DNA from 3 places in the Bradyrhizobium sp. I71 genome. Region 3 is predicted to be linked to each of the others. Evidence: riboswitches for the same ligand, from Rfam matches in the RefSeq annotation. Region 3 holds a riboswitch; each other region holds the start of a gene.

Region 1 (6,148 bases), 1.4 Mb from region 3:
GTCATAGGCGTAGTCGAACAGCCCGGCCTTGGAGGGCCAGGCGAATACCATGGTGCGGCCGCGGAACTTGATCGCATCGGAGAGATAGGCGCCATCCAGCACCGCCGTCTCGAACGTCTGCTTGAAGCCGTGCACATAGATCAGCACGTCGCCTCCGCCGGCCTGCGCGGCGAGGTCGCCGGCGTCGGCCGGAACCGGTTCGATCCGATCAAGACGCCAACCGCCAAGCCCGACCGAGGCGAGCGACAGGCGGCTCTCGTCGGGCGCCACCAGCTTGGCCCGCGCGACCGTCATGCTGGTCGCGCGCTCCGGACCGAACCACGGTTTGGCGCGAGCCCCATTCACGGGCTTGCGCGTGGTGGCGACAAGCAAGGTGGGATCGGCGGAGAGGGACGATGCGTCAAAGCGCGCGCCGGCCGCGCCCAGGCCGGCGCATCCACCGAGCGCAAGGGCACTCCCGGCCGACACCAGTCCGCCGAGGAGGACGCGGCGCGAAACGGCATGACGGGAATCGCGTTGCAGAAGATATCGGACGATCACACGGAACCTTCGGGAACTTTGCCCACCGTAAGCCGCCCCGTCCAACTCCCTGAATGACAATGCAGGCGAGAAGACGGCGGAGCCGCTTCGCGGTCTGTCGCATGATCACGGTGCCAGCGTTCGCCGTCCGGAACTTGCGGCGACCGGTCAATCTGACCGCGTCGCTCTCATACTCATTCGAAGTGGGTTTGCTTCAACGGCGCAGATAACGCCAGCCGACGACGACGCCGCTCACCGAGACGATGGTGCCAAGGATCGACAACAGCCAGACCACGATGTCCCAGATCGGGCGATGCATCAGCAGCAAGCGGAAATCGAAACTGTGCAGCGCGTTGAACAGCCAGCGATATGTGCGACGGCTGCTGTCCACGCGGCCAATGATGTCGCCCGTGACAGGGCTGATGTGAAACCATGTTTTCGCGTCATCATCAAACACAGCGCGCAGCACCGGCAACTCGCGGTCGTGATGATGCGCATACCAATAGGAATCGTAGTCGTCGAGGACGAGCCGTTCCGCGAGGCGCGCTTGCGGCAGCAATTTCGCTGCGGCCGTCCAAAGCCGATCCTGCGGGAGTGTCGCGATTCGACCCGACGTCACATCCAGCAGCCTCTGCGTGCCGTCACGCGATGCGGCGATCATCATCGGGCCGCCATCGAGCCAGACGAAGCGCGCTTCGACCGCGGCGGATTGCGGCGTCGGCAGCCTAGTCGCGATGGTCGGCGCATCATGGCCGGCGTAGCGTTGCAGCGTCTCCCGCGTGGTGTTGCGGCCTGCAAAAAGTTCGCCGGGATTGAGTGAAAGCCAACCGGAGAACATCCAGGTCAGCACGAAGACGCCCGCGATCAGGCCAGTGACGTGGTGCCACGCCATCCAGCCGCGATAGGGCGTGATCCTGCCGCTCGCATAGCGCCGCTTCAGCCGTACGCGCAGGATGCCGATCCAGACGCCGGTGACACCAACGATGAGGCAGATGCCGGAGATCCAAAGCACCACCAGCCGCCACAACGGCCCGTCCTTGCGCAATACGGTCGGATAGATCCAATGCGGGATCGAGCCGAGCCAGTTCCAGACGCGCTCGGTGTGGTTGGTGTCGAGCACGATCTCGCCGGAGCGCGAGGAGACATAGAGCTTGGTGCCGGCATCATCGCCGAGCCCGATGAGGTAGAGCGGTCGCAGCGGATCGTAACGGGCGGTGACGCTCCATTGGTCGCGATCGACGATGTCTTCCAGTTGCGGCGATCTGCTCGCGGGATGACGTTGCGCGACCGCGAGGGCCTGCCGTTCGGAAACGCCGGTCACGACGCGGCCATCGGCCGCGGAGATCGCCTGCCGTTTTCCGTCCCAGCCGGTGATCCGATACACCGGCTCGTCGGCCAGCATGGAAAGCCGGAGATCGCGCGGATAACGGGTGGCGCCCGCCGCCTTCATCGCGTCGTCGGGCGACAGCACCACCTTCTCCCATTGAATGTCGGGAAGCGCTGCCAGCCTTTCGTTGTCGGAAAGGCCGGGAGAAGCGACGTACATCATTACCACGCCGGACATGAACCACATGGCGAAGAACAGGCAGGTGACGATGCCGACCCAGCGGTGGCCGACATAGAGCCACCGCCGGAGTGTGCGTTTCAGGGCGCGTGCCACGCTCAGAACGTCACGTTGACTGCGACTTGCACCGTGCGCGGCGTGCCGAGCAGCCACTGGGTGGTACCGCCCGACGTGGTGTAGACTTCATCGAACAGATTGTAGACGCGGAACGACACGGTGGTATTGAGATCGGGCTTCCACTGCACACCGGCATTGACGATGTTGTAGGCTGGGCGCGTCATCGTGTTGGCATTGTCCGCGTAGGTCTTGCCGACGATCTGCACGCCCGCATTGGCTGACCAGTTCGGTGCAAAAGCCCAGGTCGCCCAGATGTTGGAGACGGTCTGCGGCACGTTGACCGGTACGTTGCCGGCATAGTTTACGGCTACGCCGCCAACCGATTGCACGAAGTCGTCATACTTCGCGCGCAGGAACGCGATGTTGGCATCGATTCGCCAGCCATAGTCGAGCAGGAATCCGACCGATGCTTCGACGCCGCGCGATGATTGCTGGCCGACCTGGACGGTCAGCGAAGGAATGTTGGGATCGCGCGCCAGCAGATTATTTTTCACGATCTCGTAGCCGGCCAGAGTCCATTCACCGCGGCCGCCCCAGAACGATTGCTTGACGCCAATCTCGATCTGTCGGCCGGTAGCCAGATCGAAATTCTTGTTTGCGGAGGACAGTGAGATCAGCCCTCCGACCGGATCGACCGCAGTGGCATACTGGCCATAGAATGCGAGGTCCTTGATGGGTGCATAGACCGCGCCGGCGCGCCAGGTTGTTGAGGAGAACGATTTTTCGAAGCTGTTTGTGGGCGTGGCGTAGTCAGTCCGAGTGATTGTCGGTTCATCCTGTCGGATACCGGCAATCAACGACAGTTGCTCGGTGACCGACAGCCTGTTCTCGGCGAACAACGCGTATTGGTTGGTCACGCTGCCGAAACCGGGAACTGTCGGGTTCGGGCTGCTAAATACCCCTGGAACGAAGCTGTAAGGGTTGACCGACGACGAGCCGCCATAGGGAGAGTTGTTGGTATGGGTAAAATTGATGCTGTTGACGTCAAAGCCTGCCAGGAACTCGTTGGCCATGCCGAAGACATGTCCACGAAATTTCGCATCCATGCGATTGCCGACCTGCTGCTGGTCGTGAAAAATCTCGATATAGCTGCTTCGGTTGATGAGGCCGGTGGCAGGATTATAGGCGTAGCTTTCGACGTCCTTCCAGTGCCGCTTGGAGTTCAGATAGTACAGCGTGTTCTGGATCGAGATGCCATCGGCGACCTGCCATTCGGTCTTCGCCTGGTTCCAGCTATCCTGGTATCGGATGTGGCTGTCGCTGACGTTGTAGTTCTTGAACCGGAGAGATTCATTGAGCATGCCGTTGATCAGCGGCGTGCCGAAGTAGCGTGAGGGATTTCGGTCACCGTAGTCCGTAGACAGCGTCCAGGTAACGTCTTCGTTCTGCCTGATCTGGACCACGGCGTGAAGCGCGACGTTCGAGGTGTTGTCACGATCAACCCATCCGTCCGACATGTTGCCGGTGGCGGTGATCCGATAGGCGACGTCCTTGCTAACTGGACCACCGCTATCCACGGCGATTCGCCGCGTCATGTTGCTGTCCAGCGAGACCTCCGCCTGGTTGCGAGGAACCCACAGCGGCAGTTTCGAAACGATGTTGATGGCGCCGCCGACCGCGCCCGCGCCATACATCACCGACGCAGGGCCGCGCAGCACTTCGATGCGCTCGGTCGACCATGTGTCGAACGGAAAGGTCACCGTCCCGGCGCCGATATAGAGCTGCGTGCCGTCGTACAGCGTCATGACGGAACCAAGGCCCGTAAAGCCGCGGGTGTTGAACGAGACCCCGCCATTGCCAGGTGCCGGGCTCGCCGTGAAGCCGGTCGCATTTTGCGTCACAGCGTCCAGGATGTTCTGCTGGCCGCGTTCGGCGATGGTCTCGGCTGAAATCACCTCCACACTGGCCGGCGTCTGCAGCCGCGTCAGGCCGAGGCGGCTGCCGGCCGTGCTTGCACCGGTCAGGTTGAGCGTCGGTGCGGCGAGCACGGGACCTGCCGGGTTAACCGCCGGAGCGCGCGCGTCGGCCGATATGGTTGGTTGCTGGCGTGAGCGCGCGGCGCGTGTTGCATCGCTGCTGTGGCGGGTGCTGCGAGCGTTCGGCGGCCTTGCCGGCGATTGCACCACCACAGGGTCGAGTGTTTGGCCTAGCCTTTCGGACTGTGCCCAGCCATCGGTCGACAAAACGAAGCAGGAGAATGCAACTGAAAGGAACAACACACGGCGATGCCGTGGCGCGAAAATCGTCTGGGAGGTCATCAACAGGACTCGCGATAACGTGGCACGTCACCGCGAACGCAGCTTGTCGCCGCCTCAAAAGAAAGGCAGCTCCACACTCACCAGGACACCCCGCCCAATGTGCTCGCGTGTGACCACGACTGACGGCAGGTCTCCTGGCTCGCGGGTCGTTGCCTGTCGCCGCCTTCCCAAGCCGGTGGGCTCAGTGGCGTTTGGCGAAGGCTCACCGCTTACAGTTGCGGGGGCAGCCACGGCATTGGGGGATCCCCGCACCGCATTCCCTATTGATCTCCCGAAGGAGAACCGTCGCAGTCACCCTAGGTTTTTTTGCAAAGCGCTGTCAACTGGCTGTCTCGCGATGCAGGTCAGCGCGTTGCACGGTGACAGGCCGACGCGCGCATCGCTCGATGGTCGTCGGGCAAAACAGCCCGGGTCCCTGTCAATCCCTTCCCGCGAAAATATTCCACTTTACCGAAATTCGGATTTGTCGTATGTCTCGCCCATCCCAACCCACCTAAGGGGCGGTCGTACGTCGTTTCGAGCGCGGGCTGGGAGTTGCGGTGGACGCGGGCGGCGTTAAAGGCGGAGCTTGCGCGTGCAGGGCGAGATGAACCTCGTGAGCATGTCGCTTCCTGCGAAGACGAACGGCGCTCATTGTCTTGCGAAGCCTCTTGGCGGCGCAGGATCGCCTGCGTACGGCGAAACCGTGTGGTCCTGGCCGTCGTTGCTACGGTCAAGCCTCGGCGAACGCGTCACTCGCGTCAACCGGCGCGGGTAGCGTGCATTTCGCGGAGGTGACGGAGGCCAGAAGGAATTCGGCTCCGGGGAGAGCGCGGCATAGGCCGTCAAACCATCGCGCAGGGAAGGCCTGGTTTCGGCTGCCCTGTGTCTCCCCTGTGCAATTGCGTGTGCATTCGTTCAGCGCAGGGGTCTTATGGGTGCCAGCCGGTGCCCGGCCTTCCCTGCGCCCTTTCCTTGAAAGGGTGCGAAGCGAAGCACAGCTCGGGCAAATCATGCCGCGAGGATGCGAGCGCGTGTCGATTGGACCGACGAATTGACGCAACGGCGTTGTCGCGCTCCGGTCCCAATAATTCTCGACATTGATCGGCCTCACATGAAAGCATGCAGGATCGGCATCAGTGGTGGTGGTCGTGTCCGCCAAAATCTGCATCTATGCGCGCCGGCACGGTGCGCGATGCGGCCGGTCTTTCGCCTCCGAAGCGGCCGCCGGGCCTTTGGAGGTTTTGGCAATAGCTTTCGGAGTGACGATATGAGCGGTTTGGTGATCAGCGGCGGCCGGGTGGTGGATCCCGCGAGCGGGATGGATGCCGTTGGTGACGTGGCGGTGGTGGGTGGCAGGATCGCCGCTGTCGGCACGGGCCTCGGCGGCGCCGAGCGGGTGATCGACGCGACCGGGCTCGTGGTGGCGCCCGGCTTCATCGACCTGCACGCGCATGGCCAGTCGGTCCCGGCCGACCGCATGCAGGCGTTCGACGGCGTCACGACGACGCTGGATCTCGAGGCCGGCGTGCTGCCGGTCGCATCCTGGTACGAGCGCCAGGCGCGGAAAGGCCGCGTGCTGAACTACGGCGCCGCCACCAACTGGGCCTTTGCCCGCATCGGCGCGATGACGGGCTCCAATGCCGAGAGCTCGCTGGAGGCGTTCGGCAATGCCATGCGCGATCGGCGCTGGATGGACAACGTCGCGACC
Region 2 (6,148 bases), 1.5 Mb from region 3:
GGTCCTCGTCCGACATGGCGCCGACCGAGTGCTTGCCGACCGCCTCGAACATGTCCTGCACGGTGACCTGCTGCCCGCGGAAATTGCCGGGCAGGATCGAGCCGCCATAGATGAAGATCGAGGGCACGTTGAGGCGGACCATCGCCATCATCATGCCCGGCAGCGACTTGTCGCAGCCGGCAAGGCCGACCAGAGCGTCATAGGCGTGACCACGCACCGTCAGCTCGACCGAGTCGGCGATGCATTCCCGCGACGGCAGCGAGGAGCGCATGCCGTCATGGCCCATGGCGATGCCATCGGTGACGGTGATGGTGCAGAATTCGCGCGGCGTGCCGCCGGCCGACGCCACGCCCTTCTTCACCGCCTGGGCCTGGCGCATCAGCGCGATGTTGCAGGGAGCGGCCTCGTTCCAGCAGGAGGCGACGCCGACGAAAGGCTGGTGGATCTGATCGGTGGTCAGCCCCATGGCGTAGAAGTAGGACCGATGGGGCGCACGCGCAGGGCCTTCCGTCACGTGACGGCTCGGCAGCCTCTGCTTGTCAATCTTTGCGACCATCGCAACCATTTTCCCCGGCCAACCCTTTCAGACCCGAAAAATCAGAGCCAAGATTTGAATCGACCTTGGGACTTTCTCGTCGCCTTCGAAGACCGCCACTGCCTTAAAACATTAGAGTGATTTTATTCATGTTCGGGTGTGGCCAAAAAGCGGCGACGACGCGAACCGCCGATGGTGAAGGTTAAATGCGGCATGAGTGTTGCGAAGACACAACAATCGTGGCGTAGAAGACACGGATAAGGCTACTTCGATACCTCCGCCGAGGAGCCATCTGACAACTTCAGATTTTGCGACGGACGCAGTGCGCCCATTTCGGCCCCGAGAACAACGCACCCTGGCGGCTGAGTCGGCTTGGGCATCGCAGCCTCGCCGCGCATTTGAAATTGCAGGCACGCCGTCGCGTTCTCGCGGCTGATTCAACCCGAGCTTTGCTTCGTCGCTCCACCCTCTCGAGCCAAGAGGGCCGCAGGGAAGGCCGGGTGCCGGCTCGCACCCGCGGTCTGCTGCGCATAGAGCACACGCAGAAAACCGCACAGCAGCATACAGGTGAAGCCCAACACACGGCCTTCCCTGCGCGATGGTCGGACGGCTTATGCCGTGCTCTCCCGGGAGCCGAGTTCGTTCTGGCCTCCCTCACTCTCGCGAAATCCACCGGCGCCGCGCCGGTTGACGCGACTGCCGCCTCCGCAAGAGCTTGACCGTAGCAACGACGGCCAGGACCACACGGTTTTGCCGTACGCGCGGTTCGTTGGCGCCACAGGGTTCGACGGCGTTGTGCACTTTGCCGCCGAAATGCTGGCACGACGAACCTGACAGCGCCGCTCGTCCACACGCAGTTTCGGGCTCACGGAGAGCAATCCGCCCGGCCCTTCACCTCTCGTGCACGACGCTGCCGCGTCCACCGCAAGCCCGGCTCGCGACAATGACGACCTCATGATCGCCCCTCAAGGATGAGCCGGGATGGGCGACACATACGACAAATCCGAATTTCGGTAAATTGGAATATTTTCGCGCGAGCGGATTGACAGGGGGCGACACAGGCGCGGCGACGCAACCCGGATGGCGCGGAAGCGTAGTCCGGGGAGGTGTCGCGCTATGGAACGATTTGTCCCGGATTTCGCTGCGCTCCATCGGGGCGACGAGAGGACTGCTCAGGCCGACATCACTCCCTTGCGCCCGAACGGATCGAGCAGGCGCACGACCTCGCAGACGGCGACGAGGCCGGCGAGCCAGGCGAAATTGGTCAGCCCGATGCGCGTGACGATGGCTGCGGTGAAGGCGGCCTCTCCGCCCAGGAACGGCGTCGCGGCGAGCAGCGCGAGCTCGTAGGCCGCATAGGCGGCGACGAGCGTGAGCGCCAGCATCAGCATCGTGCGGCGCTGCGGCAGCATGCGGAGCACGGCCGACGCCACTGCGGTCGCCAGCAGCGCAGCCGCGCCGATGACGAATCCCCAGGCGATGGTGCTGCCATCGATGGGATAGTGCAGCGCGCCGAAACCGATGCTCTGGTTCACGAGCCAGGCACCGGTGACGACGAGCAGCGCCGGACGCAGCGGCAGCATCGCGGCCGCGACCACGGCGAAGGCCGCAAACGGCGTCGCACAGGCGAACGCAAAACTTGCGAGCGCGCACGACACCGTCAGCAGCGCGAAGCCGAACATCGGCGCGACACGCGGCGCCACCGGATGGAGGCGGAAACCGTCGCCGCCGGACGGCAGGATATTGAGAGCCATAAGTGATCTCCTTCTCTTCGAGTTCTAGTCCATTTGGGGGCCCGTGACAGCCCCATTGAAATCAAAACGTGGCGCCGGCCTTCAGCAGATAGGTGCGACCGGGCAGCGGATAGGCGCTGAAGCGACCGTCCGTGAAGGTGCTTGCGACGGCGTAGTCGTAGTAGAGCGCATTCAGCACATTGTTGATGCTGAGCGACCAGAAGTAGCGCTCATATTGGCCGCTGAGCTTCAGGTCGATCGTGCCGTTGGCGGGAATCGGCTTCTGGGTTCCGGCCTGGTCGTTGTCCATGCGACGCTCGCTCCAGAAGCGCGCGGTGGCGTCCAGCACCAGATAGTTCTGCCAGATGTTCCAGGTGAGGCCCGCACTCGCGGCGTAGCGCGACACCAGCGGCACGTCGTTGCCCGCCCAGACGCCTTCGCGGAAGACGGCCCGTGTATAGGCCATGCCGGAGCGCACCAGCAGGGCGTCGTTGATGCGATAGGAGACGCTGGTCTCCGAGCCGTAGCGGCGGGTCGGATCCAGATTGGTGTTGTAGAACAGGATCGGATTGAAATGGATCTCGTTGGCGAGGTCCATCAGATAGAGGCTGCTCTGCATCTGCAGTCCGCCTCCTCTGATGCGCAGCCCACCCTCGATGTCCTGCGAGGTCTGGGTCTTGAGCTGGAACGTCTGCGGGAGCGGATTGAAGAACGGGTCGAATGAAGGGCCCGACGACACCCGCTCGTCGACATCAGGCGTGCGGAAGGCGCGCGCAACCCGGCCGAACAGCGCGACGGTGTCATTGAGGCGATGCTCCGCACCGAGGTGCAGCGCATATTGCGTCTCGTCGCTCCCGAGCGGGAGCGCGCCGATGTCGGCGTTGAACGGAGCCGCCGGGTCGAAATTGTCACGCGCCGAGAGATTGGTGTTCTGCACCCGGGCGCCGTAGGAGATATCGGTCGCTGGCGCGACGCCGAGCGTGTGCTGGACATAGCCCGCAACCGTCCGCTGCCTGAGATCGTAATTGTGCCAGGGAGCGAGACCCTGGCCGGCGCCGCGGTTCTGCTGAAAGCTCGCATCGTAGTAGTCGACGCCGGTCAGCAGCTGCGACGGCATTCCGAGCAGAAGGCTCTTCACGCTGAGCCGCGGCGTGATCGACCATGTCGCAAGGTCAGCATCGACATAGGTCGACGTGAAGAAAGCCGGGACCGGCGCCGGGCTCGAGAAGAACGCACTCTGCTGCTTCTTGTCGCGCACGCCGCCGTCGACGATGAGATCGACGCCGTTGACAAGGGTTTTCGTGAAGCCCGCGGTCGCGCCAAAACCCTGCTGATTGGCGTAGTTGAAGGGCGTGCTGGTCCCTCGCCGGCTGGTCGCGAGCTCGTCGACGCCGATGGAGGGATCGACGGTACGGCCGCCCGGCAGTCGCAGCTCCTGATTGTCAGCGGTGACGGTCAGGAAGGCGGTCAGGCCCGGCGTCGTGTAGTTCAGATTGCCGACGCCATTCTCCTGGGAGTAGCGATTGTTGTCGCGATAGCCGTCGGTCCTGACGGCATTGCCGTAGAACGAGGTCGACCACGGACCGGAATTGATCGCGGCCGAGACGTTGCCGAGCCTGGTATTGAACGAGCCGAAACCGGCCTCGATGCGCGCGGTCACGGGCGGGCCGCCGACGCCGTTCTTGGTGACGATGTTGATGACGCCGCCGACCGCATTGTCGCCATACAGCACCGCACCGGAATTGCCGCGCGTGATCTCGATGCGCTCGATGGCATTGAGCGGGATGGTGGAGAGGTCCACCTGCGCCATATCGATGTCGTTCAGCCGCCGTCCGTTGACCAGCACCAGCGTGTTGGCCGTGGCGAAGGCACCGAAGCCGCGGAGGTCGACACTGGTCTTGGCACCGATCTGGCCGCCATAGAACGTCGTGATCTGGGCGCCCGGCACTTGCGTCGCGATGATCTCGGCCAGCGTCTGCGACGGCGCATGAGCGATGTCCGCAGCCGTAATGACGGTCGTAGCCGCGCCGACGATACCGCCATTGCCGGCGGCGGCCTCGTTGCCCGAGCCGGACGAGCCGGTCCCACTCCGCGCCCCGTCCGGCGCCGCTCGGCGCCGCCCCGCCTCGCCATCGCCGATCGCCCTGGCACGCGTACGGTTCTGATCGTCGGATCTGGTCACTTCGACCGGCGGCAGCTGCTCGGCGACGGACTGCTGGGCGTGGGCGATGGAGAGATCGAGCGAATACAGCGAAACAGCCGCAACGATGCCGGCGCGGCAGCGCCTGGCGGCAGTGACAATACGGGACACAATTATAACCTCGGCATGACGTCAGTGGCACGTCACAGCGAACGAGGCCTTACGGCGGAGCGATCGATGGCTCCGGCAAAGCTAATGTCTGTACTCCCCGACCGACATCTTCGCGTGTGACCACGGCTGACGGCAGGTCTCCTGGCTCGCGGGTCGTTACCTCTGCGTCGCCTTCCCAGGACCGAGATTCCCAGTGGCATAGGACGAGAGATTCACCGCTTACAGTTGCGGGGGCAGCCATGGCATTGAGAAGATCCCGACCATGGGACATCTCGCACCACGTTCCCTTTTGATCTCCATGAGGAGAACCGTCAGCGGCCAATCTACGGGGCGTCCAGGCCGGGAGTCAATCGACCGCTGGCATCTTGGCGCAGACGCGATCGGCCGGCTCCACAACGAATCGAGCAATGCCCTGCGCCGCCTACGTTCGCCCCCGCGGGCGCTGGGCCTGAGCCCAGGCGACAGCGACATCCCGCGGCGGAGCGTCGAGGCGCTTGATCGGCGTCAGTTCGCCGGACGCCGAGACGATCGCGGTCTCTTCGCGCCGGCAGCGCGTGCAGACGAAACGGACCTCATGCGGGGATGCCGACCAGCTTGAACGTTTCACGTTGGCGGCCATCGGCCAGGCATCGCAATGCGAGCACGATACCAGGAACCGGCCAGGATCGAGCATACCCATTCCATTGGACTCCGCGTCCTGCCCACTGCTTCCAATGACTATCCTATGTGAATCGTTCCGGTGCCTCGGCACCGTCAACGCCACGTTCGCTGGACGCCTGCGCGCTGCTCGCCGTTCCCACGAGACCTCCGGCGTTGTCGATTTCAAGGCTTGCGAATTTCATCCGATGTCCCCCTGCTCCGACCAACCCTATCAGGTCGAGACGGCGAGGACGATGGGGAGCCGCGCCTCGCAAGGCAGAAGGTAATCCGTTCAGCGAGCCCCCTTGAGGGTGCAGGATGTCGTGCAGGTGACCGTGGTGCCGCGATCGCACGATCTGCAGGCGTTGACGCACTGGTTCATGTCGCGTGGATTGTAGCTGCTGTAGTTTCGTATCGGACAGCTCGGCGTCGTCGAGCCGGTGATGTCCCGCTCCTGGTCGCAGGCCGCCGTCATGAGCGCGAATATGATCACGGCAACGAGGCGCATGGGACTTGCCCTGTCAGGCACAGCACGATGACACTCGCGAGGTGCGCTGCATTGCAACGAACCCCGGCCTTCCCACCACGAGCCACCGCCGATCGGCGATGCCCGCGTGCTGCGAGAATGCGCGCTAAATGTTAAGAACGGATTTCAGCCGGCCTCAGGCCGCAGCCGTGGTCGCGATCGCCTGCCGAATATCCACCGCCAGCTGGCGATACTGTTCCCCGAGCCTCAGATAGAACTCGCGCTTGGTGCTGTCGGTGGCGAGCTTGGCGATCAGTTCGCATTCGGCGGTGAGCGTCTCGAACCGTTCCAACCTGTCCTGAAGTTCTGTCATCGGCGTGTCCCCGTCAAACGCCACAAGGACAGCTAACCTAAATCCGGGAAATAGGTCACGGCGAACATCGTTATGGGGTAGCATCAATTAT
Region 3 (6,148 bases):
TCTGGGCTTCAAGAGCGACGTGACGCTCGCCTCGTTGCGCGAGGCGCTCGCGACAGCCGGCGGCCCCGAAGGTCTTGCGGCATTCGCGACCGTCAGCGACAAGGCCGACGCGGAGGCGCTGAAGCAGCTCGCGCAGGAATGCGGTGTGCCGATCAAGGCCGTTCCGGCCGACAGGCTGGCCGGCATCGACACGCCGACGCAGTCAAAACTCGTCGCGGAAAAGTTCGGGACGGGATCGCTTGCCGAGGCCGCGGCGCTCGCTGCGGCCGGTCCTCGCGCGCGGCTGATTGCGACACGCGTCGTCTCGCGGGATCGCACCGCGACCGCGGCGATCGCCGAAGGAGATGGCGCATGACGGTGCATTTCATCGGCGCCGGCCCGGGCGCGCCCGATTTGCTGACGCTGCGCGGCCGCGATCTGATCGCAGCCTCTCCGGTCTGTCTCTATGCCGGCTCGCTGGTGACGGAGGGCGTGCTGGCGCATTGCCCGCCCGGTGCACGCATCGTCAACACCGCGCCGCTCTCGCTCGACGAGATCATCGCGGAGATCGCCGCCGCGCATGCAGAAGGCAAGGATGTCGCGCGGCTGCATTCCGGCGACCTCTCGATCTGGTCGGCGATGGGCGAGCAGCTTCGCCGCCTGCGCGCGCTCGGCATTCCCTGTTCGGTGACGCCGGGCGTGCCTGCTTTCTCGGCCGCTGCAGCGGCACTGGAGACCGAGCTGACGCTTCCTGGTCTCGCCCAGACCGTGGTGCTGACGCGCACGCCGGGCCGCGCCAGCGCAATGCCTAAAGGCGAGAAGCTCGCCGCATTCGCCGCGACCGGCGCGGTGCTCGCGATCCATCTGTCGATCCACCTGCTCGACAAGGTCGTGGCCGAGTTGACGCCGCATTACGGCACGGACTGCCCGGTCGCGATCGTCTGGCGCGCGAGCTGGCCGGACCAGCGCATCGTCCGCGCGACGCTTGGCACGCTTGATGCGACCGTGGGCAGCGAGATGGAGCGAACCGCGCTGATCCTGGTCGGCAGGACGCTTGGTGCTGCGGATTTCGACGAGAGCCGTCTCTATGCCGCCGACTACGACCGCCGCTATCGGCCGGTCGGCGCCGAGCCGCGTTTTCCGGAGGCATCGTGATGGCCGCAGCGCTCGTCATCTCCGCGCCGGCCTCCGGTGTCGGCAAGACCACGCTGACGCTGGCGCTCGCGCGCGCATGGCGCAATCGCGGCCTGAACGTGCAGTGCTTCAAGAGCGGGCCCGACTACATCGATCCCGCGTTCCACGCCGCCGCAACGGGCCGCGCCTCCGTCAACGTCGACAGCTGGGCGATGGATCGCGGAGCGATCGCGCATCTCGTCAGCCGCGGTGCCGACGCCGACGTCGTGCTTGCAGAGGGCTCGATGGGCCTGTTCGACGGTGTCGCCGCGCGCGGCGTCTCCGGCACCGGCGCCACCGCTGACATTGCGGAGATGCTGGGCTGGCCGGTGGTTCTTGTGATCGATCCCTCGGGCCAGGCGCAGACTGCGGCGGCGATCGCCGCAGGCCTTCGCGATTATCGTGCCGGCGTGCGCCTTGCGGGCGTCGTGCTCAACCGCGTCGCCAGCCCGCGTCATGAAGATCTGGTGCGGCGTGCGCTCGTTGATGCCGGCATCGCCGTGTTCGGCGCGCTGCCGCGTCATGCCGAGATCAGCCTGCCGAAGCGGCATCTTGGCCTGGTGCAGGCCGAGGAGCGGGCCGAGATCGGCCAGCTGATCGACGAGACCGCGCGCTTCGTCGCCGAGCATGTCGATCTCGATGCCGTGCTGCGATCGGCGGCTCGCTGGTTGCCGCAACCCGCCGCGAACGGTCTCAACGTGGCCCCACCCGGGCAACGCATTGCGCTCGCCCGCGACGCGGCTTTCTCCTTCGTCTATCCGCACATGCTGGAGGCCTGGCGCGCGGCGGGCGCCGAGATCTCGACATTCTCGCCGCTTGCCGATGAAACGCCTGACGCGAGCGCCGACGTCTGCTGGCTTCCTGGCGGCTATCCCGAACTGCACGCCGGCAAGCTCGCGGCCAATGCGCGCTTTCGGAGCGGCCTGCGCGCCTTCGCCGAGACACGGCCGGTCCACGGCGAGTGCGGAGGCTATATGGTTCTGGGCACAAGCCTCACCGATGCCGACGGGCTCCGCCATGAGATGACGGGCCTGCTCGGCCTCGAGACCAGCTTTGCCAAACGCCGCATGCATCTGGGCTATCGTCTCGCCGAACTGGCTGCGCCGATGCCGGGGCATCAGCCCGGTGCACGCCTGCGCGGTCACGAGTTCCACTATTCGACGATCGTCGCGCAGCCGGACGCGCCGCTGGCGGTCGTGCACGATGCGACGGGCGCCGCCATGGCCGAAACCGGCTCGCGGCGCGGCCACGCCACCGGTACATTCTTTCATCTGATCGCGGAGGACCGGTGAAAGGATTCGTGTCGTTCATTTCCGCCGGACCCGGCGATCCCGAGTTGCTCACGGTGAGGGGCGCTGCGCGGCTGCGCGAGGCCGACGTCGTGCTCTATGACGACCTCGCCTCCGGCGCGATTCTGGATCTCGCCCGGCCCGGCGCCAATCTCGTCGCGGTGGGAAAGCGGGCAGGGCGGCCCTCGACCAAGCAGCACCACGTCAACCGTCTCCTGGTGGACTATGCCGCGACGGGCGCGCGCGTGGTGCGGCTCAAGTCCGGCGATGCCGGCATTTTCGGCCGGCTCGAGGAGGAGCTGGAGACGCTGCGCGAAGCCGGCATCGGCTATGAGATCGTTCCCGGCGTCACTGCGGCCTGCGCCGCCGCCGCCCAGGCCGGCATTCCCCTGACCCGTCGGCATACCTCCCGCCGGGTGCAGTTCATCACGGGGGCCGATGTCAGCGGCGAGCTGCCGTCCAACCTGAACTGGGCGGCGCTGGCCGATCCCGAGGCCACGACCGTGGTCTATATGGGCCGGCGCACCTTTCCGGCGCTTGCCGCAAAATTGATCGCGCACGGCCTCGCCGCGGAGACCCCGGCGCTGTTCGCCGAATCCCTGGGCCGACCCGACGAGCGGCTGGTCCGCACCACGATTGCCGAGCTTGCCGAGCAGCTTGCCCGCGGCGGTGCCGCTTCCACCGCCGCCGTGATCCTGTTCGGTGCGCTGGCGGGGGATTATCCGTCATGATTGTCTTGGCCGCGCCTCGCCCCTTGACGCAGGCTCGGCGAAAGGGGCACACAGGAGAGGCAAGGTGCTCGACGCGGCGCAAAGCGCCGGAGCATAATCGGGAATGGGGATGGGCGGACCAAGTTGCGGCGCCCAAAACCCCAGCCGCCCCCGCGACTGTAAGCGGTGAGGGGCTCCGATCAGCCACTGGGCCGCAAGGTCCGGGAAGGCCGGAGAACCCAGTGAACCGCGAGCCAGGAGACCGGCCCTGCACGTTTTGAGGCCAAGGCCGTCGGGTGTGACGGCAGGAAGGATCTGAGCCATGCATATCGAACCGGGAATCGTCACGGGCGCCAAGCTCGTATTGAGTTACGCAACCGGCATCGCCGCAGGCGGCGTTGCGCTGAAGCTGGCGGCCGAAACCGTCCGCACGCAGGGCGTCGGCTCGTTCGCCGCGCGCACGCTCGCCACCACGGGCCTCGTCTTCACCTTCTTCCAGGTCCTGCCGCACTTCCCGGTCGGCGTCTCCGAAGTGCACTTCATCCTCGGCTCGACCTTGTTCCTGCTCTTTGGTGCTGCGCCCGCCGCCTTCGGCCTCGCTTTCGGCCTGCTGCTCCAGGGGCTGTTGTTCGAGCCCGCCGACCTGCCGCAATACGGCATGAACGTCACCACGCTGCTGGTGCCGCTGCTCGCGATCCAGGCCATCGCCACGCGCATCATTTCGCGCAACACCGCCTATGTCGATCTGAAGTACGGTCAGGCGCTGGCGCTGTCGACGACTTATCAAGCGGGTGTTGTCGCCTGGGTGGCGTTCTGGGCGCTCTACGGCTCCGGTTTTGCCATGAGCAACCTCGCCAACATCGCGACCTTCGCGGCCTCCTACGCGCTGGTCATCGTGATCGAGCCGCTGGCAGACCTCGCAGTGCTGGCGCTGGCGAAGTCGCTGCGTGGCGTCACCGCGCCCGGCCTCGTCACTCCGCGCCTGCACAGCGGCGCCTGAGAGACAAGCGAAAGGGCGGCCTTGATTGCCGCCCGTCGCGCTCGCGATGCTCACGCTCTCCCTGATAGGCATCGGTTGCGGCGATCCCGAGCAGCTCACGCGCGCCGCGATCGCTGCCATCAACGCGGCCGATCTCGTCCTGATCCCACGCAAGGGGGCTGCGAAGTCCGATCTCGCCGATCTCCGGCGAACGATCTGCGCGGACTTGCTCACCAGTGACAAGACAGCCATCGCCGAATTCGACCTTCCCGTGCGCGACGCCGGTGAGGCCGACTACCGCAAGGGCGTAGACGATTGGCACGATGCGGTTGCCGCGACCTGGTCGCAGACGATCGCGAGGCATCTCGATGGTGAGGGCAAGGTTGCGCTCTTGATCTGGGGCGATCCGTCGCTCTACGACTCCTCGCTGCGCATTGCACGGCGATTGAATCCGTTGCCGGCGATCGAAGTCGTGCCCGGCATTACCTCGATCCAGGCGCTGTGTGCGGCGCATGCGCTGCCGCTCAACGACATCGGCGAGCCGTTCTTGGTCACGACGGGGCGGCGCTTGCGCGAAGGCGGCTGGCCGCAAGGTGTCGATACCGTGGTGGTGATGCTCGACGGCGGCACGGCGTTCCAGTCGCTCGATCCGGAGCGTCTGCATATCTGGTGGGGCGCCTATCTCGGCATGCCCGATCAGATCATCATGTCCGGCGCGCTGGCCGAGGTCGGTCCGCACATCGTGATCGCGCGGCAGGAAGCGCGCGAGCGGCACGGCTGGATCATGGACAGCTATCTTCTCAAGCGCAGGGCGTAAGCGAGGCAGCATGCTCCCCGAATGGGTCCACCGGAAATGCCCCGAGATCTCCGCACATCATCGCGATGCGGCGATCGCGCGGCAGGCGCAGCTGACCAAGCCGACCGGCGCGCTCGGCCGGCTCGAGCAGCTCGCGATCGAGCTTGCGGGCTTGCAGGCGACCGAAGAGCCGCGCGCCTTGCGGGTGCCGATCATCATCTTCGCCGGCGATCACGGCATCGTCGCGCAGGGCGTGTCGGCCTATCCGCAAGCCGTGACGATTGCGATGATGGCGAATTTTGCCTCCGGCGGCGCGGCAATCTCGGTGCTGGCGCGCGAGCTGGGTTCGAGCCTGGAGGTGGTCGACGCCGGCACGCTGGCCCGGGAGCAGATGGCGGGCGTCGTCACCGACAAGCCGCGCAACGGCACGCGCGACTTCAGCGTCGAGGCTGCGCTGACGCCCGCGGACCTCGCCTTTGCCTTCGAGGCCGGCCAGCGTGCGGTGGTGCGCGCCGAGGCCGGTCGGCCAGATCTCCTGATCCTCGGCGAGATGGGCATCGGCAACACCACGACATCCGCGGCGATCGCGGCGAGCCTGCTTGGTGTGAGCGCCGCGGAGATCGCGGGCAGCGGCACCGGCGTCGATGCGGCCGGCCGCGCGCACAAGGCACGGGTGATCGATGCGGCGATCGCCCGCCACGGCGTCGCCGGAGCGTCGGTCGAGCAGATCCTGTGCGCCGTCGGCGGCCTCGAGATCGCGGCGATCTCAGGCGCGATCATTGCGGCCGCGCAAGCCCGCATTCCGGTGTTGATCGACGGCTTCATCGTGTCCGTCGCGGCGCTGGCGGCGGCGCGTCTCAATCCGTCCTGCCAGCCGTTCCAGCTCGCCTCGCATCAATCGGCGGAGCAGGGGCATCGGCTGGTGCTGCGCGCGCTGAACGTGCAGCCGCTGATCAGCCTCGATCTCAGGCTCGGGGAGGGATCGGGGGCGGCCATCGCGCTGCCGCTGGTCCGCGCGGCCTGCGCGCTTCACAACGGTATGACGACCTTCGCGCAGGCCAACGTGCCGGATCGCCAGGCCTGATGCGGCTCAAGCCACGCGCTGGTTGACGGAGACGACACGCCAGCCCGCCGCGAGCCGGTCGATCCGGGTCAGCGACAGCGGATCGATCACGAAGCGCAAGGCGGCTTGCGGCGTCAGGTCCAGTGCAATGCAGAGCGC

What was found. Region 3 has a riboswitch for cobalamin ahead of FJV43_RS30115 (energy-coupling factor ABC transporter permease). Riboswitches for the same ligand answer to the same signal wherever they lie in the genome.
Region 1: it holds a riboswitch for cobalamin, as region 3 does, so the genes downstream of both, FJV43_RS23495 (TonB-dependent siderophore receptor) here and FJV43_RS30115 (energy-coupling factor ABC transporter permease) in region 3, are expected to answer to the same signal.
Region 2: it holds a riboswitch for cobalamin, as region 3 does, so the genes downstream of both, FJV43_RS36870 (TonB-dependent receptor) here and FJV43_RS30115 (energy-coupling factor ABC transporter permease) in region 3, are expected to answer to the same signal.

The regions. Positions count from the first base shown of each region.
Region 1 is NZ_CP059398.1:4,856,892-4,863,039, forward strand. Features, by position in the region: gene FJV43_RS23485 (alpha/beta hydrolase) at 1-540, opposite strand, end outside; gene FJV43_RS23490 (PepSY domain-containing protein) at 734-2,179, opposite strand; gene FJV43_RS23495 (TonB-dependent siderophore receptor) at 2,182-4,458, opposite strand; cobalamin riboswitch at 4,565-4,760, opposite strand; gene FJV43_RS23500 (amidohydrolase family protein) at 5,708-6,148, shown strand, end outside.
Region 2 is NZ_CP059398.1:7,771,272-7,777,419, forward strand. Features, by position in the region: gene ilvD (dihydroxy-acid dehydratase) at 1-556, opposite strand, end outside; gene FJV43_RS36865 (hypothetical protein) at 1,708-2,289, opposite strand; gene FJV43_RS36870 (TonB-dependent receptor) at 2,351-4,579, opposite strand; cobalamin riboswitch at 4,693-4,907, opposite strand; gene FJV43_RS36875 (hypothetical protein) at 5,001-5,258, opposite strand; gene FJV43_RS36880 (hypothetical protein) at 5,511-5,726, opposite strand; gene FJV43_RS36885 (hypothetical protein) at 5,881-6,057, opposite strand.
Region 3 is NZ_CP059398.1:6,296,167-6,302,314, forward strand. Features, by position in the region: gene FJV43_RS30095 (cobalamin biosynthesis protein) at 1-355, shown strand, start outside; gene cobM (precorrin-4 C(11)-methyltransferase) at 352-1,134, shown strand; gene FJV43_RS30105 (cobyrinate a,c-diamide synthase) at 1,134-2,444, shown strand; gene cobA (uroporphyrinogen-III C-methyltransferase) at 2,441-3,172, shown strand; cobalamin riboswitch at 3,218-3,437, shown strand; gene FJV43_RS30115 (energy-coupling factor ABC transporter permease) at 3,474-4,151, shown strand; gene cobF (precorrin-6A synthase (deacetylating)) at 4,198-4,947, shown strand; gene cobT (nicotinate-nucleotide--dimethylbenzimidazole phosphoribosyltransferase) at 4,958-6,010, shown strand; gene FJV43_RS30130 (histidine phosphatase family protein) at 6,017-6,148, opposite strand, start outside.